DNA from 3 places in the Pseudomonas sp. HP_14 genome. Region 3 is predicted to be linked to each of the others. Evidence: riboswitches for the same ligand, from Rfam matches in the RefSeq annotation. Region 3 holds a riboswitch; each other region holds the start of a gene.
The links. Region 3 has a riboswitch for cobalamin ahead of cobO (cob(I)yrinic acid a,c-diamide adenosyltransferase). Riboswitches for the same ligand answer to the same signal wherever they lie in the genome.

Region 1 (4,354 bases), on a different contig from region 3:
GCGGCGCTTCAGGACTGGACTGAGCGAACCCGGTGGTATTGAGGATCAGTTCAGCGCCGACCTCGTCCAGCCAGTCCTCGACCACCGTCATACAGCCCGCTTCCTTCAGGCTGGCTACGGCGATGGGCAAAGGGTTCAAGCCTTGCGCCTGCAGACGAGCGCAAAACACATCGATGAACGCGGTATTGGCGGCCTGCAAGTGGGAGCGATAGAACAGCAGCGCCACGACCGGTTGATTCGGCAACCATTCGGCGAACCAGCTTTCAGGGTTAGCGCTGACGCCCTGCGGATGATAAACCGCGGTGCGCGGCAAGGCCTGTGGCTCGGACCATGGATAGTCCCGACCGAGCAGGCGAGTCGCGAGGCAACGGTAGAAATCCAGCGCGTTATGCATACCGCCCTGACGCAGAAACTGCCATAACCGATGGCAGTCATCAGCGGGAGCGGTGCTGCGCTCCGTCAACTCGGGATCATGGCGGTCACACCCCGGAACCATGATCACTTGCACACCGCGTGCAGCAAGCTCCATGAGGCGCTCGACGCCATAACGCCAATAGCCGATCCCGCCGTGCAGGGAGATCAGAATCACCTTGGCGTGACGCAGGACCTCATCGAAATAAAGGTCCACTGACGCGTGGTTCTGGACCTGCATCGGGTTAGCCAGACGCAAGGTCGGATAATCCTCAGGGAGTTGCTGCGCCGCTTCGGCGAGCAACGCCAGGCTTGAATCACCGCTGCAGAGAATGACCAGCTCGGCGGGCGTTTGCCCGAGGTCGGCAATGCTGTCATCCGGTACAAAACCACCGGGCTGGGTTCTCAGCAGGTGCATGCATCAACCCGCGAGCGCAGTGCGCAGTTGAGCTTCGAGTGCGGCAGCATCAAGCTTCTGACCAATCAGGACCAATTGGGTCGCGCGTTCTTCCTCTGCGCCCCAGGCACGGTCAAAGTGCTTGTCGAAACGCGTACCGACGCCCTGAATCAACAAGCGCATCGGCTTGCCCGGAATCGCCGCGAACCCCTTGACGCGCAGAATCCCGTGTTGCACGACTAGTTGGGTCAGCGCGTCGAGCAACAGGCTTTCATCAGCTTGAGGCAACTTGATCGAGATGGAATCGAACGCGTCGTGATCGTGGTCATCATGATCATCGCCCTCGTGGTGATCGTGATGGGTCTTGCGACCATCGATGTGCTGCTCCGATTCGGCCCCCAGCCCCAACAGGACATTGATCGGCAGACGACCGCTGCTCGCTTCGATCACCTTGACCGCTGGCGGTAGTTCTTCAGACACCTCTGCACGCACCGATGCCAGACCTGCGGCGTCGATCATGTCAGCTTTGTTGAGGATTACCAGATCGGCGCTGGCCAGTTGATCAGCGAACAGTTCGTGCAACGGCGACTCGTGATCGAGGTTCGGGTCCAGCTTGCGCTGAGCGTCTACCTGATCAGGGAATGCGGCGAAGGTGCCTGCCAGTACTGCCGGGCTGTCTACCACGGTGATGACCGCATCGACCGTGCAGGCATTACGGATTTCGGGCCACTGGAAAGCTTGTACGAGCGGTTTTGGCAGAGCCAGGCCGGATGTTTCGATAAGGATGTGGTCCAGATCGCCGCGGCGCGCAACCAGTTCGCGCATCACCGGGAAAAACTCCTCCTGAACGGTGCAGCACAAGCAACCATTGGCCAGCTCATAGACACGGCCGGTCGCTTCTTCTTCGGTACAGCCAATGGTGCACTGCTTGAGGATTTCGCCGTCGATGCCCAGCTCGCCGAATTCATTGACGATCACGGCAATGCGTCGCCCTTCGGCGTTATCGAGCATGTGGCGCAGCAAGGTGGTTTTACCCGAGCCAAGAAAGCCGGTAACGATAGTGACGGGAAGTTTGGCCAGTGTTTTCATCGGATGCCCTTTGGCAATACGGCGGGCAAACAGGACGAAAACCCTGTGTGGTCACAAGTATGTAACCACAGAGATACGATTCGCCACCGGATCACCCCGCCCGGTTGTAGTGAGAATTCGTCGGGCTCAAGGCCCGAATCGAGGCAGGTCTCCTGGCTTGCGGCGCACCCCGAAGATATCCGGGCAGTCATTGCGCCTTCCCGCGTGAAGCAGTGGCTATGCAATGGCTCTGCAGTAAATCATGACCGCTTACAGTTGCGGGGGCAGCCGCGGCATCGACCGCGTTCCCGTCTTAGCTCCCTGTCGAACCCATGCCGGATCCAGCGGGAGAACCTCGAACCCGCAAGGCTACGCAGTGACCGCGGGCAGGTCAATCAACTGATTGACGTTCCACGCTGGCGCATGCTCTCCTACACGCCTTGTTACGGGTGCCCCTCACGGGGTGAAACGGGAAACCGGTGCGTTCAAGCCTTAGGGCTTGTGCAAGTCCGGCGCTGCCCCCGCAACGGTAAGCAAGTGAAGAATCAGATCCACTGTGCAAGTAACGGCATGGGAAGGCGATTCTTGCAGGTTGAGCGGCGCATAGCCGTACAGCCCCTTGCAAGCCCGGAGACCGGCCCGACATGAAATCAATAACGAACCCGCGGTGGGCGGGCGCAGTTGCACTCCCCTGGCGATCGTCAGCGGGATTTTGCTGCGCATGCCTGCTTGCCGACATACAAGAGGGAAGCGCCATGTCGATCAGTACAACCAGCCAATCCGCCAGCAGCACAGCCACCCAGAGCCAACGCCTGACCGCCGCGATCAGCGCAGCAATCCTCGGGGCCTGCCTGGTTTACTTCGCAGGCTTCTCGCACATCGAAGCGGTACACAACGCCGCTCACGACACTCGCCACAGCGCTGCCTTCCCCTGCCACTGAGACCTGACGCCATGTTCAAGCGAATTGCTCAAACGGCAGGATTCACCGGCTTGCTCGCCGCCCTGCTGCTGACCCTGCTGCAAAGCTTCTGGATCACTCCGTTGATTCTGCAGGCCGAAACCTACGAGAACGCGCCAGCCGAGCAGGTTCATGAACATGCCCACGGTGAGGCCGCACCGGCCGGACATAGTCATGACGAAGAAGCCTGGTCGCCGGAAGATGGCTGGCAGCGAATTGTTTCTACCACCGGCGGCAATCTGGTGGTTGCGGTAGGTTTCGCTTTGATGCTGGCCGCCCTGTACACCTTGAAGGCACCGGGCAAGACGTCCCAAGGCGTGTTTTGGGGGCTCGCGGGCTTTGCGGTGTTTACCCTCGCCCCGACATTGGGCCTGCCACCCGAGCTGCCGGGTACTGCCGCGGCGGACCTTAACCAGCGGCAACTATGGTGGATTGGCACGGCGGCCTCCACTGCTGTCGCCCTGGCGTTGATCGTCTTTTCCCGCAGTTGGCTGCTGAAAGCCTTGGGCGTAGCGATTCTGGTCGTGCCTCACGTGATTGGCGCACCGCAGCCCGAAGTCCACGAGAGCCTTGCTCCAGAGGCGCTGGAATCGCAATTCGTGATTGCCTCGCTGCTGACCAATGCGCTGTTCTGGGTGGCGCTGGGCCTGATCAGCACCTGGCTGTTCCGTCGCAACAATTCCGCTCTTGATCAGGCCGTCTGATCAGATAAGGCCGACCCTGGTGGTCGGCCTTGGTTGCCAGCGCGGCTGTTCTACAGGCGCATTGCTGGAACTGATCGAACGCAGCCTTGACCGTCAGAACCTGCGCATCGAAGCCATCAGCGCCCTCGCCTCCATTGACCTGAAGAGCCGCGAACCCGGCCTGTTGGAGGTGGCGAAGCAGCTTGATCTGCCTCTGCACTTCTTCTCGGCCACTCAACTGAGCGTCCATGAGTCGCAGCTCAGTCATCGATCACAGATCGCTTTCGAGCACACCGGTTGTTATGGAGTAGCAGAAAGTGCCGCCTTGGCATCGGCGAGCCAATCGGGTCCGGCCGAATTGCTCATCACTCGCCAGAAAACCTCGCAAGCCACTTTTGCCTTGGCCATTGCCCAACAGGTTAGCGGATAATCCACATTTTCCACCCTTTGACCTGGAGTCTCCATGACGGTCTTTTTCATCGGCGCAGGCCCCGGCGATCCTGAGCTGATCACAGTCAAAGGCCAGCGACTGATCCGCAGCTGCCCGGTGATCATCTACGCAGGCTCACTGGTGCCTGCCGCCGTTCTGGAAGGCCATCAGGCCGTTCAGGTGAGTAACAGTGCCGAGTTACACCTGGAACAAATCATCGCCTTGATGAAATCTGCTCATGAACAAGGCCAGGATGTGGCTCGCGTACATTCTGGTGATCCGAGCCTTTATGGCGCCATCGGTGAGCAGATCCGCCACTTGCGCGAGCTGGGCATTCCATTCGAGATCATCCCGGGCGTGACAGCCACCGCGGCTTGCGCTGCGCTGCTGGAGTCCGAACTGACCC
Region 2 (4,354 bases), on a different contig from region 3:
GTCTTCTTCAGCGGCGCGGGTTGCCGTGATGTCTCGGGAAATGCAGAGGATTTTTTCTACGGCCCCCGCCTCATCAAACATCGGCGTAACCTGCACATCCCACCATTTGGGGGTGCCCAGATAGGTGTTGGCAAAACCCTGGAAACGACCGGGGACGCCTGTTCTGGCGGCGACAATGGCAGCCTGAGCGTCGATATGCCCTTGATCCTGCCAGAAGTCCGGCCACGGGCAGCCTTGCACGTCGTTGAAGTTACTGATTTCCATGACGCGCATGCCGCCTTCACTCATGAAGGTAAGCTTGCCATCCAGGTCGATCACCTTGATGCAATCGTTGCTGCTGGCCAGCACCCGGCTATTGAACTCCTCGGTATTGCGCAAAGAAGACTCAATTCGCCGGGCCTCGGTGACATCCTTGAACAGCATCGCAATGCGGTTGTGCTCGGCCCCCTGGACTTTGTAGGCGTAGATTTCATACCAGCGCCCGCCAAGCGCAACCGCAGGCGCGTCAAAGCCAACTGACTCGCCACTCAACACCACGCTCGCATACACCTCAAACCAACGTGCAGGCTGGCCGTCTGCGATGTCCCGCATACTCTGGCCAATCTGCTGTTTGAGTTCTGTCATGTTGTCGAACGCGGCGTTGACCTCGATCAAATGGCAGGCCGTCAGCAGGTTATGGGTGTAGGTGACTTCAAATACGCCAAAGCCGATATCGATGTCACTGAACAGCGCACGATAACGTTCGTCGCTGGACTTCAGTTGCTGACCAAGGCGCACGGAGTGGGTGGTTTCAACCGTATGGCACAGAACACCCAATATGGACTCTTCATGCTCGTCGTACACCGGCGAAAATGAAAAGGTCCACCAGGTCTGCTCTTCAACCCCATAGCGGGCCATGCTGATCGGATGATTTTCATAGCGACTGGATTCGCCGCCAAAGGCCCTCTCTATCATGGGCCGCACCTGCTCCCAGGCGTCTGCCCACAGCGTGGTGATGCTCTGCCCCACGGCAACGTCAAGACGGGGGCCGAGAATGGGCCGATAGGCATCGTTGAAGAAGAAGTGCAGATCCGGCCCCCACACCAGATAAAGGCTTTCCGGGGAACTGAGCATCATGCTCAACGTCGAGCGAATGGGTGCGGGCCAATCTGACATAGGCCCAAGAGAGGTCGCGGACCAATCGAAAGCTCTGATTGCTGCGCCTGTTTCGCCGCCTGGAAGGGAGCGTGAAACCGGGCTGTTTAAAGGGTTCATGGCCATTTACTAATTGCTGGGGCGTCACTGGACGAAGATGATCGGCCGCATCAGCGGAGGAATGTGCTGAGTTTGGAGGGATGGCGAACAAGTGGCAACCACCGCACAGCGATTATCCATGCGTTGCCATGTCGCACACGAATGGACCCTGAGGACATCACAACGTTCTCTACCTCGCGGTGCGGCCGATTGACGTGACCGTTCATCGGTGGTCAGATGCGCGCCAGTTTCAGGTGTCTCATGCCGCCGAGCATGAGGTGAAACGGGAAGCCGGTGCGTCATTTCGATGATCAGTCCGGCGCTGCCCCCGCAACGGTAAGCGAGCGAAGCATTCGACAAACCACTGTGCTCCGGCATGGGAAGGTGAATGTTTCATGACCCTCGCAAGCCCGGAGACCGGCCTGGAACTTCGTTTTGGCAAACCCGCGGTGGGCGGGCGCAGGCCGGTTTCCGTGGGCTTTTGCGCCCGCGATTCCTCATGCGTTATTCCCCCGGGATCCATTCATTCCTCATTGGCTGGAATCGTATGTCCCGCAACTTCCTGTTTCAAACCCTGGCGAGTCAATCGCTGCGCATCACGCTGTTCCCTTGCTTCGCCATTTCGCCTGCGGCCTTTGCCGCTGACGACACTGTGATCGCCCTGCCGTCAATGGCAATCATCGATACCGCAGACAACGGCGAAACCAGTCTGGCCACTGCCCTGCCCGCCGGTTCCCGGTTGAATATCAGCGCGCTTGAAAACCCGGCCAGCCTGAGCAGTCTGGATGAGTCCGCCATCCACAACCGTAATAACCTTACTTTGCAGGACGCCGTCAGCCGCTCGCCCGGCATCACCAGCATCGCTACGCCGGGTGATGGCAACACGGCGCTTTCAGCACGCGGTTTCGCCGGACATTCTTCAGTGATGACATTGTTCGATGGCTCGCGGCTGTATACCGGGGCTGGCACCCAGACCTTCCCGGTCGACCCGTGGATGGTGGAGCGCATCGACGTTATTCGCGGCCCTGCCTCGGTGCTGTATGGCGAAGGCGCAACAGGCGCCGTGATCAATGTGATCCCCAAGAAGCCACTTGAAGGAGATGTTCGCAACACGCTGCGCCTGGGCTATGGGTCCAATGACCGCCAGCAGTCAGGGCTGGACAGCGGCGGCTCGCTGAGCGACACACTGAGCTATCGCCTGACCCTGAACCAGGAGCAAAGCAACGGCTGGGTGGATAACGGCAACTCCAGAAACCTGGCCCTCAGCGCCGCCCTGCGCTGGCAGGCAGCTGACAACCTGAGCTTCACCTTTGCCCATGAGCGTGGCGACAGCGAACCGATGAGCTACTTCGGCACGCCGCTGATCGACGGCCATTATCGCGACAGTCTGCGGAACAAAAATTACAACCTGCAAAACGCCGTGCAGCGCTACAACGATGAGTGGACCCGACTCAATACCGACTGGCAGATAACCGACAACGTCAGCGCCAGCAACCAGCTTTACTACATCAAGAGCCGTCGTCACTGGCGCAACGCCGAGACCTATAGCTGGAGTAACGCGCAAGGCCAGCTTTTGCGCGGAGACTATCTGGAGATCAAACACGATCAGGAGCAGATTGGCGATCGCCAGAGCTTCACCTTCGATCATTCACTGTTCGGGCTGGACAGCAGAACGGTGGTCGGCGCCGAGTACAACAAAATCCGCTTTGGCGTCGATAACAACTCGCCGTATACCGATGTCGGTGGAGACTACGTCGATCCATGGAACCCGGCCAACGGCTACTTTGAAAGTCAGTCGCCCACCCAACCTCTGAGCGACAGTACGACACGTACCTTCGCACTGTTTGCAGAGAACCGGCTGCAGCTGTCCGAGCGCTGGTCGCTGGTGACCGGTATACGGCGCGATCAAAATCATCTCGACCGTAACGACTTGCGCGCCAATACGCGCAGCGATCGGAGCCTCACCGGCGGCAATTGGCGCGCCGGACTGGTTTTCGCGGTGACAGATCAGCTGTCGTTGTATGGCCAGTATTCGACCAGCGAAGACGGGGTCAACAATCTGATCAGCCTTAATCCGACCCAGCAGCAAATGGACCTGACTGAAGCCAGACAGACCGAGTTCGGTCTCAAGCAGCAATTCTGGGAAGGCCACGGGGAGTGGACGCTGGCGGCTTACCACATCGTAAAAAAGAAAATGCTCACCACTGACCCGGTGACGCGTTTGGCGCAGCAGGTCGGCCAGCAATCCTCGGACGGCCTGGAGGCCTCGCTGGAACTGGCGTTAAGCCAAGGCTGGCGTGTATCAGCCAATGCCTCGGTAGTGCGTGCCGAATATGACGAATTCAATGAAACCGCTGGCGGCCAACTGGTGTCCCGGGCAGGCAACCGTCCCACCGACGTGCCTCGTCGCAGCGCCAATCTGTGGTTGAGCAAGGCGCTGACTCAAGACCTGGATGCAGGCATGGGCCTGCGCTATGTCGACGCCCGCTATGCCGATACGGCCAATACCACCAAAGTACCTGGCTACAGCGTAGTGGACGCAAACCTGGGCTGGAATGTGGTGCCGGATGTGCGTCTGGGCCTGCAGTTGAATAACCTGCTGGATCGGCGTTATGCAGCAGCACAGTACAACAGCGGCCAACAATGGCTGATGGGCCAGCCACGGTCGTTTTTCGTGACCGCGGATTACAGCTTCTGAGTAACGGGCCAATACACTGACCGCGCTGGCACGATTCGCGTGCCAGTTCTCAGTGCAAGCCCTGTGACACAAGGCTGCCGTATACTGACGGGCCGCACCCGCACTTAAGGAATGAATGCCAATGCGCGCCCCGTCTTCTGCCATCGTCCTCGAACGCTTTACTGAAGCGCACGCCGAGGGCGTTGCAGCGCTGTACAACGTCCCAGCAGTCGCCAGGCAAGTCCTGCAGATGCCTTTTCAGTCCGCTGACATCTGGCGCAAGCGACTGGACAGTAGCAATGAACGACTGGTCAGCCTTGTAGCGCTCCATGAAGGGGCCGTCGTTGGACAAGGCTCTCTTGAGCAGTTTTCCCGCATCCGCCGCAGCCATTGCGGTGCCATTGGCATGGCCGTCGCTCAGGATTGGCAGGGTCAGGGTATCGG
Region 3 (4,354 bases):
TCCATGAGCGCCGCCACCAGCACTTCCGCACAGTCGTTGATGCCCTCGACCTTGAGTTTCATGAAGTCATCGGCACGCTCGCCCAGCGCCTCGGCGGTACGAACCCGCTCGCTCTCGACCTGAGCCTGAATGCTTGCACGCAACGCCCGGTCGGTGATGCGAATGAAGCGCCACGGCTGCATCAACCCCACACTGGGCGCCTGATGCGCTGCTTCGAGCAGGCGCGTCAGTAACTCCGGTGCCACGCTGCCCCCGCTGAAATGCCGCATGTCACGCCGCTCAGCGATGGCACGATAGACCGCAGCACGTTCTTCGGCGCTGTACGCTTGATCACTCATGGTTTGAAAAGCGCCGCAACCGCCTGGGGATTGGAAGGGAAATAGAAATGCACATAGGACGCCGTCATGCGCCCCTCACGATAGACCGCCTCCGCGCCGCGCCCGCCATTAGGGCTCAGGCCCCGTGCAATGGGTTGCAGCTCGGTGCTGGTCAAGGAATGGTGATAAGTGTGGCCGCGCAACTCACCCTCGGGCAATGCGACGTTTTGTAGCGCCAGCGCCGCCAGACGCTTCTGCATCACGGCCTCACCTGCGAGTAAACCGACCAGTTCAACGCGCAGCCCGTCAACATCGGTCAAGGCATCCAGCAGATACAACATGCCGCCGCATTCAGCCAGCAGCGGCTTGCCTGCTTGGTGGTGTTCGCGGATTGCAGTCAGCATGGGCGTGTTCTGGCTCAATGCAACGTGATGCAATTCGGGGTAACCACCCGGCAAATAGAGACTGTCCGCCTCGGGTAAAACGCTGTCGCGGATCGGCGAGAAGAACATCAGTTCTGCGCCCATCGCCCGCAGCAAGTCCAGGCTCGCGCCATAAGTGAAGGCAAAGGCTTCGTCGTGAGCCACGGCTATACGCACGCCTTCAAGCAAAGGCTGGGCCGGGATGATGTCCGGTGCAGCGAACGTCACGGCAGGCGGCAAGGCGACTTCGCAGGTACTGGCCAACGCCTGAGCAGCTGCGTCGAGGCGCAAATCCAGGTCGTTCAATTCACTGGCCTGCACCAGTCCGAGGTGACGGCTGGGCAGTTCAATTCCGGTTTCACGGGACAACGCGCCGTACCAGCGCAGGCCCTCCGTCAGGCTGCCTTCGAGCAACTGCGCATGACGCACAGTGCCGACGCGGTTAGCCAATACACCGGCGAACGGCAAATCAGGCTGATAGCGCGCCAGGCCCAAGGCCAGCGCACCAAAGGTCTGAGCCATGGCCGTACCGTCAATCACACCCAATACCGGCACGCCAAAGTGACGTGCCAGATCAGCGCTGGACGGTGTGCCGTCAAACAAGCCCATCACGCCTTCAATCAGGATCAGGTCAGCTTCGCCCGCGGCTTCCCACAACAGACGACGGCTTTCATCAGCACCGACCATCCACAAATCGAGCTGATACACCGGCGCACCGCTGGCTCGCTCGAGAATCATGGGATCAAGGAAATCCGGCCCGCACTTGAACACGCGAACCTTGCGGCCCTGATTGCGATGCAGGCGAGCCAACGCAGCGGTAACCGTGGTTTTACCCTGGCCCGAAGCAGGTGCGGCAATCAATACCGCTGGACAATGACGCGGCTCACTCATGAAAGTCTGCTCACAGCTCGATGCCTTTCTGAGCGCGAATACCCGCCTGGAAGGCGTGCTTGACCACGGTGATCTCGGAAACCGTGTCAGCCATGTCGATCATTTCCGGTTTGGCGCCGCGCCCGGTAACAATCACGTGCTGCATGGGTGGACGCGCCTGCAGATCGCTGAGTACCCGCTCGATGTCCAGGTAGCCGTGTTTGAGGGCAATGTTCAGTTCGTCCAGTACCACAAGGCCAATGGACGGATCGCGGAGCATTTCCAGAGACACTTCCCAGGCGGCTTCGGCAGCGGCGATATCACGCTGGCGATCCTGAGTTTCCCAAGTGTAGCCCTCGCCCATGACGTGATAGCGAACCTGCTCCGGGAAACGCCGAAAAAAGAATTCTTCGCCCGTGCTGTTGCTGCCTTTGATGAACTGCACCACGCCACATTGCATACCGTGGCCCATGGCTCGGGCGAGCATGCCGAACGCAGAGCTGCTCTTGCCTTTGCCGTTACCGGTGAGGACCAGCAGCAAACCGCATTCGTTAGGGGCGCTGGCAATACGTTCGTCCATGACGGCTTTCTTGCGCAGCATGCGCGCCAGATGGCGTTCGTCACGTTCAGGGGATTCGTTCATCTCAGCTCTCCGCTTGAGGGCACGCGAAAGCAGACGGAAGGCTTAGCAAAAACTGACAGCACGACCACAGGTCATGCGCAGAGCATCGCCCGCCGTGATGCTGTTGGATGGATCAGGCCGGTCTCCGGGCTCATGAGCGGGCGAACCCGATTGCGCGCCTTCCCATGCCGGAGCACAGTGGCAGATTGCACAACTTTCACTCATTTACCGTTGCGGGGGCAGCGCCGGAATAGGTCGCATGAAGGCGAATGCACCGGCTTCCCTGTTTCACTCGACCTGCCCGCAGAAACGCTGCTGACGTCGAGCACCTGAAACAAGCGCGCAGGTTAGAGCGTTGGGGTGGGAGCGTCAATCAACACAGGGGTTGAACCTCACCCGTCTACGCACCTCTACCACTTACTGCACCACTGCCCGTTACGGAGATCGACCATGTTCAAGCTCAAACCGCACTATGCCGTCTTGCTCGTGCTCGCCGCTGGCCTGGCGGGCTGTGGTGAGTCCTCTACCCTGCAAGTCACGGATGGCACCGGCCCATCGCCTAAACTGCCTGAGCCGAACAAGACGCTGATCCCGACGGTCAACATCGCTCCGGCCGTCGGCTGGCCGAAAGGTGGCAAACCGGTTGCCGCCCCGGGCACGCAAGTCGCGGCCTTCGCTGAAAACCTTGACCACCCGCGCTGGCTGTATGTACTGCCCAATGGCGATGTGCTGGTTGCTGAAACAAACTCGCCCGCCAAGCCCGACGATGACAAAGGCATTCGTGGCTGGGTGATGAAGAAAGTCATGGGCCGCGCCGGAGCTGGCGTACCCAGCGCCAATCGCATCACCTTGCTGCGTGACAAGGATCACGATGGCGTCGCCGAAACCCGCACCGTGTTTCTGGAAAACCTTAACTCGCCTTTTGGCATGACGCTGGTCGGCAACACACTTTATGTTGCCGATACCGACCGCTTGATCAGCTTCCCTTATCAGCCTGGCCAAACGTCGATCAGCGCTCAGCCGACCAAAGTCGTCGATTTGCCAGGCGGCACGTTGAATCACCACTGGACCAAAAACGTCATCGCCAGCAAAGACGGCAGCAAGCTGTACGTCACCGTCGGCTCCAACAGCAATGTGGCGGAGAACGGCATGGAGGCCGAGCAAGGCCGTGCCGCCATCTGGGAAGTTGATCCGAACACCAAGACCCATCGCATCTTTGCCTCAGGCCTGCGCAACCCTAATGGGATGGATTGGGAACCGACCACCGGCAAGTTGTGGACAGCAGTCAACGAGCGTGACGAAATCGGCAGCGACCTGGTGCCCGACTACGTGACCTCGGTTCAGGACGGCGGCTTCTATGGCTGGCCCTATAGCTATTACGGCCAGCATGTGGACGAACGCGTGAAGCCACAAAATCCGGAGCTGGTGGCCAAGGCGATTGCGCCTGACTTCGCCGTGGGCCCGCACACAGCCTCGCTAGGTCTGGTCTTCGCAGACGGCAAAACCTTACCTGCACCGTTTAATGAAGGGCTGTTCATCGGCCAGCACGGCTCCTGGAACCGCAAGCCACACAGTGGCTACAAGGTGCTATTCGTGCCGTTCAAAGACGGCAAACCAGCCGGTACGCCGATCGACCTCCTGAGCGGCTTCCTCAACGCCGATGAAAAAGCCCAGGGCCGCCCGGTTGGGGTGGTGAATGACCATCAGGGTGGTTTGCTGGTGGCGGATGATGTCGGCAACAAGATCTGGCGGGTGACGGGAGCGAAGGCACAACAGGCGGGTGTGAAGCCTTAGCGCCAAGGATCGCTGGATCGGGGGCATGCCTTCAGATTACGGTGAATCCACTGACGTCATCGCGAGCAAGCTCACTCCTACAGAAGATCGAATTCCAACTGTAGGAGTGAGCTTGCTCGCGATGACGATGTACGAGTCAGTGCAAATCCAGCTGACACTCAGGGGATGAGAAACCAGCGGAAGAACGTGATCTGCGACCTGTATTACTGATTACGCGCCAGATTCGAAGGTTGAATCACCCGTTTGGCATCCAGATAAGCCTTCTGCCAATAAGGCTTGTCGAGGCTGTCGAGTTTCACGGTGCCGCCGGTAGCAGGTGCGTGGACGAA

Region 1: another riboswitch for cobalamin. It lies ahead of cobW (cobalamin biosynthesis protein CobW); the one in region 3 lies ahead of cobO (cob(I)yrinic acid a,c-diamide adenosyltransferase).
Region 2: another riboswitch for cobalamin. It lies ahead of ACYASS_RS22275 (TonB-dependent receptor); the one in region 3 lies ahead of cobO (cob(I)yrinic acid a,c-diamide adenosyltransferase).

Annotation. Positions count from the first base shown of each region.
Region 1 is NZ_JBTOQI010000014.1:26,763-31,116, reverse strand. It holds gene cobN (cobaltochelatase subunit CobN) at 1-829, opposite strand, end outside; gene cobW (cobalamin biosynthesis protein CobW) at 833-1,897, opposite strand; cobalamin riboswitch at 2,023-2,249, opposite strand; cobalamin riboswitch at 2,307-2,533, shown strand; gene ACYASS_RS12340 (CbtB domain-containing protein) at 2,632-2,817, shown strand; gene ACYASS_RS12335 (CbtA family protein) at 2,829-3,539, shown strand; gene ACYASS_RS12330 (cobalamin biosynthesis protein) at 3,514-3,948, shown strand; gene cobM (precorrin-4 C(11)-methyltransferase) at 3,982-4,354, shown strand, end outside.
Region 2 is NZ_JBTOQI010000043.1:102,452-106,805, reverse strand. It holds gene ACYASS_RS22280 (PAS domain-containing protein) at 1-1,116, opposite strand, end outside; cobalamin riboswitch at 1,469-1,673, shown strand; gene ACYASS_RS22275 (TonB-dependent receptor) at 1,781-3,931, shown strand; gene ACYASS_RS22270 (GNAT family N-acetyltransferase) at 4,053-4,354, shown strand, end outside.
Region 3 is NZ_JBTOQI010000009.1:39,306-43,659, forward strand. It holds gene bluB (5,6-dimethylbenzimidazole synthase) at 1-338, opposite strand, end outside; gene ACYASS_RS08485 (cobyrinate a,c-diamide synthase) at 335-1,630, opposite strand; gene cobO (cob(I)yrinic acid a,c-diamide adenosyltransferase) at 1,641-2,252, opposite strand; cobalamin riboswitch at 2,351-2,579, opposite strand; gene ACYASS_RS08495 (PQQ-dependent sugar dehydrogenase) at 2,682-4,025, shown strand; gene ACYASS_RS08500 (C40 family peptidase) at 4,229-4,354, opposite strand, start outside.